Regions from separate parts of the Mesorhizobium sp. CA15 genome, predicted to be linked through region 2. Evidence: predicted binding sites of a transcription regulator. Region 2 holds the regulator's gene; each other region holds the start of a gene.
What was found. Region 2 encodes LexA, which represses DNA repair genes until DNA is damaged. Its sites were predicted from a motif close to TGTTCNNNNTGTGTTCNG; they were not measured.
Positions count from the first base shown of each region.

Region 1: LB515_RS25135 (YifB family Mg chelatase-like AAA ATPase) is a predicted target of LexA. The motif match lies at 1,047-1,064, and genes of this name have one in related genera.
Region 3: LB515_RS09285 (sel1 repeat family protein) is a predicted target of LexA. The motif match lies at 992-1,009, and genes of this name have one in related genera.
Region 4: parE (DNA topoisomerase IV subunit B) is a predicted target of LexA. The motif match lies at 1,270-1,287, and genes of this name have one in related genera.

Region 1 covers NZ_JAIUHQ010000021.1:74,210-76,410, forward strand. Annotated here, with positions in the region: gene LB515_RS25130 (glycosyltransferase) at 152-904, shown strand; gene LB515_RS25135 (YifB family Mg chelatase-like AAA ATPase) at 1,156-2,201, shown strand, end outside.
Region 2 covers NZ_JAIUHQ010000001.1:222,344-224,544, reverse strand. Annotated here, with positions in the region: gene LB515_RS01145 (ComEC/Rec2 family competence protein) at 1-916, shown strand, start outside; gene lexA (transcriptional repressor LexA) at 953-1,687, opposite strand; gene kynU (kynureninase) at 2,109-2,201, shown strand, end outside.
Region 3 covers NZ_JAIUHQ010000003.1:568,225-570,425, forward strand. Annotated here, with positions in the region: gene LB515_RS28125 (hypothetical protein) at 1-18, opposite strand, end outside; gene LB515_RS09275 (DUF2147 domain-containing protein) at 365-706, opposite strand; gene LB515_RS09280 (hypothetical protein) at 776-964, opposite strand; gene LB515_RS09285 (sel1 repeat family protein) at 1,143-1,409, shown strand; gene LB515_RS09290 (ABC transporter substrate-binding protein) at 1,777-2,201, shown strand, end outside.
Region 4 covers NZ_JAIUHQ010000001.1:651,558-653,758, forward strand. Annotated here, with positions in the region: gene LB515_RS03120 (type II and III secretion system protein family protein) at 1-153, opposite strand, end outside; gene cpaB (Flp pilus assembly protein CpaB) at 183-1,097, opposite strand; gene parE (DNA topoisomerase IV subunit B) at 1,353-2,201, shown strand, end outside.

The DNA.
Region 1 (2,201 bases), on a different contig from region 2:
TCACCGTGCCTGGTTTCTCATCTCGCCAACCTGGTCCATCGAAAACAATTCCAGCGTCAAAATGATCCGGACCTATGCCGTTCTGCATAGACTTGGGAACCCCCGTCACTCGCTAATCTTCCTACCCAACACACAAGCCGAGGCTGATCTCTTGAATCAGTCCGGTGAGGCCGCCGTCCTGCACAACAAGACTTCAACAACCTCCGAATACATATTCAGGCCCCTCGAGGACATCCCTGTAGAATTTGATGCAATATACAATGCGCAACTGGCTTCGTGGAAACGCCACGACTTGTCCCTTGGCATCGAGCGTTGTGCATTTGTCTTTTATCGTGATTCAGTGGGGTCATCCACGACGGAGTCGGAAAGGGCGCGGGTAAATCGCCACAGGGAGCTCGCGCCGGGTCACGTGTTTATCAATGAGTTTGACAGCACCGGCAAACCTGTTCGATTGGCGCCGGCTCATGTGAACATGCATCTAAATCGTGCAGCCGTGGGAATTTGTCTCTCTGCAATAGAAGGACCAATGTTCGCCAGCACAGAGTATCTTCTCGCGGGGCTACCTGTTGTCACGACCCCGAGCCATGGTGGTCGAGACCTTTATCTCGATGACGAATATTCGCTTACAGTTGCACCCGACCCTCGATCCATCGCGGAGGCTGTCTTAGCGCTGAAGGAGCGACGAATCCCCCGGGCTTATATTCGTTCGCAAACTTTGAAACGAGTTGAGCGAGACCGCCGGCGGTTCATGGACCTTGTAAATGAGATTTTTCTGGAAAGCGGCTCTTTGCGCCGGCTCGCCATGCCTTGGCCTTTCCGATATCCTGTTATGGAGTGGCTTCCACCCCACATCGCAATCGATCGATCGCTTTCAGGCACGGTCGATGCCTTCATCACCGCCTAGACGGCAACAGCCCGATTGCCGGAGGGACTGCTCGCCTTGTTCAACAGGTCGAGAGCACGCGGCGATAGCGGCTGCTTGGGCGCGCCTCGGCCTTTTAGTCCAGAAGAAGCTTTGGCCGAAATCCGCCATCTTCGCGGATAGATGTTCCTGTAGTGTTCTTGCTTGTTTCGAAAATCTATGGTTGTCTGCATTGTAGGCGCTCGCGGCCCGATGGTGGATACGGGCGCGTTGAGGCCGGGGGTTTTGGATAAATGGTAGCGCGGGTTCGCACGGTCGCTTTCCAGGGCATCGAGGCTTTGCCGGTCGATGTCCAGGTGATGGTCGGGCCAGGCAAGGTCGGCATGCAGATCGTCGGCCTGCCGGACAAGGCGGTGGCCGAAAGCCGCGAGCGCGTGCAGGCGGCGCTGCATGCGTCGGGCCTGTCGATGCCGTCGAAGAAGGTGACGGTGAACCTCGCGCCGGCCGATCTGCCCAAGGAAGGCAGCCATTACGACCTGCCGATCGCGCTCGGCCTAATGGCGGCGCTCGGCGCCATCCCCGGCGATATGCTGGCCGGCTATGTGGTGCTTGGCGAATTGTCGCTCGACGGCACCATCGCCGGCGTTGCCGGCGCGCTGCCAGCGGCCATCGGCGCCAATGCGGAGAGCAAGGGTCTGATCTGTCCCTTCGCCTGCGGCCCGGAGGCGGCCTGGGCAGGCAAGGATTTCGACATCCTTGCGCCGCGCAGCCTGATTGCCGTCGCCAACCATTTTCGCGGCACGCAGGTGCTGTCGCGGCCCGAGGCCGGCATCCAGCTTGCCGCGCGCGACCTGCCGGATCTCGCCGACATCAAGGGCCAGGAGAGCGCCAAGCGGGCGGTCGAAGTGGCTGCCGCCGGCGGCCACAACCTTCTCATGGTCGGGCCGCCCGGCTCGGGCAAGTCGATGCTGGCGCAGCGCCTGCCCTCAATCCTGCCGCCGCTGGCGCCGAAGGAGCTGCTCGAAGTGTCGATGATCGCTTCCGTCGCCGGCGAGCTCGGCGAAGGCAAGCTGACCGACCGGCGGCCGTTCCGCGCCCCGCATCATTCGGCTTCGATGGCGGCGATGGTGGGCGGCGGGCTGCGCGCACGTCCGGGCGAGGTCTCGCTCGCCCATCACGGCGTGCTGTTCCTCGACGAGTTGCCGGAATTCACGCCGCAGACCTTGGATGCGCTGCGCCAGCCGCTGGAAACCGGCGACTGCATGATCGCACGCGCCAACCACCGCGTCACCTATCCGGCGCGCATCCAGCTGGTGGCGGCGATGAATCCGTGCCGCTG
Region 2 (2,201 bases):
CTTCCAGCGGGTGTCGCCGCTCAGCCTGCTGGCCAATCTGGCGGTCATGCCGATCGTCTCATTGGTCGTCATGCCGTTCGCCGTGCTGAGCGCGCTGGCCATGCCCTTCGGCTTAGACGGTCCCTTCCTCTTTGTCATGGGCAAAGGCCTGACGGCGATGATCGCCATTTCGGCATGGATTTCCGAGCGCTCACCGGTCGACGCCGTGGGGCTGATCTCGATCCAGTCGGTGCTGCTGGCGACGGTCGCGCTGGTCATCGCGACCATGGCTACCACCTGGCTGAGGCTTGCCGCCGTTCCTTTCGCGCTCGCTGCGCTGCTGGCCATTCCGCATGTCCGCACACCGGACGTGCTTATCTCGGAGGATGCGCATCTGGTGGCGATGCCGATCGGCGGCGGCGAGCTTGCCGTCAATCGCGAACGCTCCAACGAGTTCACCACCGACAATTGGAAACGGGCGCTGAAAGCCGAGGAGATCGTGCCGCCGGAAAGGTTCGCCAAAGATGCGCTGGACATTGCCGATCCCGTCGACCTGCCGCCCGGCTCGCCCTTCTATTGCAGCGGCGATCTCTGCATCGGTCGGCATCCTTCCGGCGCGATCGTCGCGCTCGCCGAGACCCGCGACACCGCCCGGCCGGCCTGCGGCTTCGCCGACCTCATCGTCATCAACGACGCCACGGCCTATAACCCGTGCCGCGATCCGCGTGTGCTCGTCGTCACCAAGCGGCAGCTGGCGCGCGACGGCAGCGCCGCCGTTTTCTTCGATCCGCAATCGGCAACCGCGCGGCCAACCGTCCGCTACGCGGTCGTAGAACCATACCGACCCTGGCACGAGCAGCGGAAATACACGCGCGAGGCGAGGGGACTGGCGCCCTATAAGCAGCCGGAAAAACCAGCCGCCGCACCGGCCCAATAGATTGTCGTCCGGGCGAAGAAGGCCGGGCAGTTCTGCTCAGTAGCGGCGGATAAGTCCGACGAGCTTGCCCTGAACCTTGACCCGATCCGGTCCGAAGATCCGGGTCTCATAGGCCGGGTTGGCGGCCTCGAGCGCGATCGAGGCACCCTTGCGGCGGAAACGCTTAAGCGTCGCCTCCTCATCGTCGACCAGCGCCACCACGATCTCGCCCGGGCTTGCGGTGTTGGCATTGCGGATGATGACGGTGTCGCCGTCGAAGATGCCGGCCTCGATCATCGAGTCGCCCTTGACCTCCAACGCGTAATGCTCGCCGCCCATGATCATGTCCGGCGGCACCGAGATCGAATGCGTCTGGTGCTGGATGGCGTCAATCGGCACGCCGGCGGCGATGCGGCCCATCACCGGAATGGATACGGCCGCCGCGGCCTCGTCGTCGTTGCTTGGCGTCGGGGTGCGCGATGGCGTCGTCGGCTTGACCTGGCGACTGAGATTGCCTTGGCCGCCCTGGATGATGCTCGGCGAAAACTTCTTCGCGGCATTCAGGCCAGGCGCGATCGAGTCGGGTAGGCGCAGCACTTCCAGCGCGCGCGCCCGGTTCGGCAGCCGGCGAATGAAGCCACGTTCCTCCAGCGCAGTGATCAGCCGGTGGATGCCGGACTTGGAGGCAAGGTCGAGCGCCTCCTTCATCTCATCGAATGATGGAGGAATCCCGCTCTCCTTCAGGCGTTCATGGATGAACATCAGGAGTTCATGTTGTTTGCGCGTCAGCATCGGCGGCCCCCACGGGTTCTGAAACCAGAATCAGAAAAACAAACCCAGAACAAACACTATCTGTTCCAGTTGTGTTCCGCAACCGTTTAAAGTTTAGTGAATTTGTTAAGGCTGCCGAAACAATGTCGCATCCGGTGACGGCCGGCTGCCCCTCCTGGGGCAGCGGCATTGATTTCGCTCGATTTTGGAGTTCCCCTTACGCTGAAATACAACCCGCCACGATCACGAAGCCGTGGTTGGCTCTACCGTAAGCGCGTGGCACCGTGAACGAAACGAACCCAAAATGCCAACCTTGGCGAAGTTCCGATCCGCAGTCTTCGCCGTCTATGGACCAGCTAACATAGGACCAAAGGTTCTTGCCCTGTCGCCGACGGTGGTGAGAAAACCCCCTTGGCCAGATCGAAATGGAGGCGGCAGCACAATGAGGGGAATTCCTGATCTCGCCGAAGTCGAGGCGATGGATGCCGCGGATCCGCTGCGCGCCATGCGCGATCGCTTCGTCTTGCCGGAAGAC
Region 3 (2,201 bases), on a different contig from region 2:
AAAGCGACGGGCAAGCATTTCTCTCTCCTTCAATGCGGGAGAAAATGCCTGACGGCCTCTGAACCGGTTCTGAGACCGGTATTCATCTGCGGTTCAAATTGATTGACGAGGGTCTTGCACCGTGCCGGTGCCAGAGCGCGGCGGAGCGCTGTCGCTGCAAAAGAAAACGGGGCCGCGTAGAGCAATTCCAGGAAAAGTGTGAGCGGTTTTCCGTCTGGGATTGCGTCAAACAAAGACGCAATTCCAGGAAAAGTGTGAGCGGTTCTCCGCCCGGGATTGCGTCAACAAAGAAATAGGGCGTTTCACCGTTCCGCAAAAACGGTGAAACGCCCTTGGCCGTCTCGTATGGTCTGGAGTTTGGCGCTCAGAGCTTGTGCCAGGTCTGGCTCTTGCAGATCAGGCCGCCGAGCACGCAGCCGCTCATCTTGAGCGCGGTGCCCGAGAGCGTCGCCTTGCCGGAATAGGTCTTGTCGTTTGCCGGGTCGGTGATGCTGCCGGCATATTTGTTGTCGCCGGCCGCCTTCAGCGAGCCGATCGTCTTGCCGGCGTATTTGCCGGTCTTGAGCGTGATCGAGAAAGAACCGCTCCCGCCGATCGCCGCGGTGTCGCCGGCCTGCGTCTTCCAGTTGCCTTCGATCGGGTCGGCGCATGCGGCGCCCGCCATGATCAAGGTGGCCGCAAGGGCCACAGTCAGCTTTCGAAACATCGTGTCCACCTCCCTATAGGGTTGCGGCGGGCTCCAGTCCGCCTACCTGCCCCTTACGCAAAGGTAAAGCTAATCCAGCCGCCGCCAAAACGAAAGCGGTGCCGCGACGGAAGGTTGCAAGGATTTTCGCCGCGCGGCCGACTGAAAATAAACGCGATCGAAAAACGCTTCGGTTTCCGTGGTTAGCGAAGTCTTGATTCCGCCGCCGGCAATTTTCGTCGAATTTGACGCAAAATGGCTGAAACGCTGGATTCCCATGCTTAACGGTTTTCCGCGTTTACCTCTTGTTTTAGCTTTGTTTTCCTCAAATTAAGCAAGCCATTTAACGACGGATTCAAGGCCAGCCGTCATCCTCGAAAGCATCGAAAGAGCGGCTCGCCCCGAGGAATACCAAGGGAAAAGGAGGCAGCTCTCGGGAGCCAGACAGGGGATTGAAATGGCACGCTTTGAAATGCTTGAAGACGGCTTCGGCGCCATGGGGGCAACTGCCCAGGCCGACATTCTTTTCGAACTGGGCATGATGTATGCGACGGGCCGCGATTGCGAGACCGATGTCGTTGCCGCCCACAAATGGTTCAACATCGCCGCGATCAAGGGCTCGGCCCGCGCCGCCGAGCTGCGCTCGGAACTGTCGGCCACCATGTCGAAAGTCGAGATCGCCACGGCGCTGCGCGAAGCCCGCGAATGGATGACGATGCACTGATCCTCAGCGCGTAGCGCTCAGAGCTCATCGGGACAAGGCCGCGAAAAGACGGCCGGTCAAGAAGAACGAGAACGTGGCGGGTTGAGACAACCGAAGCCACGCAAAAAACAGGGAAGCGAGCGAGTTTCAGGCGCGGGGGCGTCTGGGGAGCTCGACTGCAAAAGCCGTGACCGACCGAAACAAGGTCGGCGCGGCTTTTTGCATTACACTTGGCAATCAGGCGCGTGGCCCAAGAAATCCTCGTCGGAATGAACCAAAGCCGGCCTCACTGTCCTCTCGACAGTTTCGGCGAAGGGTGAAATTGTCCCGGCTCTGTGGAAGAAGCGCGGCCGGATCGGCACGCGCAAGTGGAGGAGTTCTTATAGTCATGAAAAAATTGGGTATTTTGAGCGCGGCCGCTTTTGGCCTGATGATGAGCGCCCCGGTTGCCTTCGCCGACGACATCACCATTTCGGTGGTCGGCCCCATGACCGGCCAGCTCGCCACCATCGGTGACCAGTTCAAGCAGGGCGCGCAGGCCGCCGCCGACGCGATCAATGCGGCTGGCGGCGTCAACGGCTCCCAGATAAAGCTCGACATCGAGGACGACCAGTGCGATCCCAAGCAGGCGGTCTCGGTCGCCAACCGCATCGTCGCCAACGGCGTCAAGTTCGTCGATGGCCATGCCTGCTCGGGCTCCAGCATTCCGGCCTCGGCCGTCTATGCCGAAGCCGGCACGCTGATGATGAGCCCCGCCTCGTCCAATCCGGTGCTGACCGACGCCGCCGCCAAGGCCGGCTGGCCGACCATCAT
Region 4 (2,201 bases), 430 kb from region 2:
GACCTTGATCGAGGCGTTCTTGTTCGCCGAGACATAGACGACGTCATTGCCAGCCCTTGCCGGCGCGGCGACGCCAAGCACTGTCGCCGCCAGCGCAATCACGCCGAGAAGACGCCATCCCCCGGTCGGCCGAAATGCATCAAACCCGAACATCTTGCCCCGTCCCCGCCGGTCCCCACCGGCTATTGCTGCAGTTCCTGCGGCGGCTGCCGCGAAGGAACCTTGTATTCCTCGACCTTGTCGCCGCGCGTCACGATCACCGTCTTGAATTTCGGCTCGTCCTGGTCCTTCGTCACCGCATTGACGAGCGAGGCGGCGCTCGCCTGCGCATTTGCGGCAACCGAGCCGCCGAAGGACGAGATGGTCGTGAGCCCGCCATTGCTGGCAGTTGCGTCGGCGGCCGACCGCAGCGACAACGACAGCGTGCCGACGGTGCGGGCAAGCGCCACCTTCTGCGCCCCGTCGTTGGTCACCTCGATGGTCACCGAATTGGCGACTTGCGGCTCGGTCTTGCGTTCATCGGCGCCCTGTCCGACCGAGAGCACCTTGGCATCGGAGACAACGATCTCGGACGTAACGGTCGAGCCGGCAGCCCCTTGAGCATTCTTGGACACTTCCTGGATGTCCCCAGCATCGCGCGTCAGCACGACGTCGACGCGGTCTCCCGGCGTGATGAAGCCGCCGACGCCGGCGATCTCGTCGGTGCGGATGGTGACGGCCCGCATTCCCGCCGACAGCATGTTGGAAAGCGTGGCGCGGCCGTTCGGTCCCGACAGCTTGGTGAGCAGCACCGGTTCGTTGACCTCGATCGGCGACAGCACGACCCGGCTGCCGTCCGCAAGCAGCTTGTCGATCGTCGGGAAAGCGCCCTGCGGCAGCGAATCCTGCGGCCACGGAATCTCGGCGAGTTGCGGCCGTCCAAGCTCCATGCCGTAGCGCAGCGGCGCTTGCGCCACCACGATGGTCTTGAACTCGACCTTCGGCTGCTGCGGCGCCACGACGACCTTGACCTCGGCCTGAGCCTTCGCCTGGCTCTTGACCCAGAAATCCGCCGCAAAGATCGAGATCGCGCCGAAAACGGCGGCGATGCCGATCATGGTTATGGCCTTGCCCCTCACAATGGAACCCCTGACGCCCGTGGTCTTTTGTTAGTTGGGTCTCACGCTAGGCGTTAATGTTAAAGAATCAGGAATCCCACGACCCGCCGATCGCCCTATTTCGGCCGGCTTGGTTATCGAATGGTTTTGGAATAAGAGACAGTTTGAATCCCTGAACGGAACAGGAACTCGTTCGCCCGCCAAAAGCGTGGCAGTATCGAGGAATGATTCGCATTACCGGACGCTAGGCCCAGCATGGACGACAGCAACGACCTCTTCGGCAAGATGGAAAAGCCGGCACAGCCGGTGCGCGCGCCCTCGCGGCCCGCCGATCCGCTGGTGCAGGCCGCGAAGCGTACGACCGCCGCCCGCGACGGCAGCGAGGGCTACAGCGCCGCCGATATCGAGGTGCTGGAAGGGCTCGAGCCGGTGCGCCGCCGTCCGGGCATGTATATCGGCGGCACCGACGACAAGGCGATGCATCACCTGTTCGCCGAGGTCATCGACAATTCGATGGACGAAGCGGTAGCGGGCCACGCCACTTTCATCGACGTCGAGCTTTCCGCCGACGGGTTCCTGACCGTCACCGATAACGGCCGCGGCATCCCGGTCGATCCGCATCCGAAATTCAAGAAGCCGGCGCTCGAAGTCATCATGACGACGCTGCATTCGGGCGGAAAGTTCGACTCCAAGGTCTATGAGACCTCCGGCGGCTTGCACGGCGTCGGCGTCTCGGTCGTCAATGCGCTGTCCGACCACCTCGAGGTCGAGGTCGCGCGGGGTCGTCAGCTCTACCGGCAGCGTTTTTCGCGCGGCGTCCCGGTCAGTGGATTGGAGCATCTCGGCGAGGTCCACAACCGCCGCGGCACGAAGACCCGTTTCCATCCTGACGAGCAGATTTTCGGCAAGGGCGCCGCCTTCGAACCGGCGCGCCTTTACCGCATGACGCGCTCGAAGGCCTATCTGTTCGGCGGCGTCGAGATCCGCTGGACCTGCGATCCGTCGCTGATCAAGGACAAGGATCAGACGCCGGCAAAGGCCGAGTTCCATTTCCCCGGCGGCCTGAAGGACTATCTCAAGGCGACGCTGGGCGACGAATTCCAG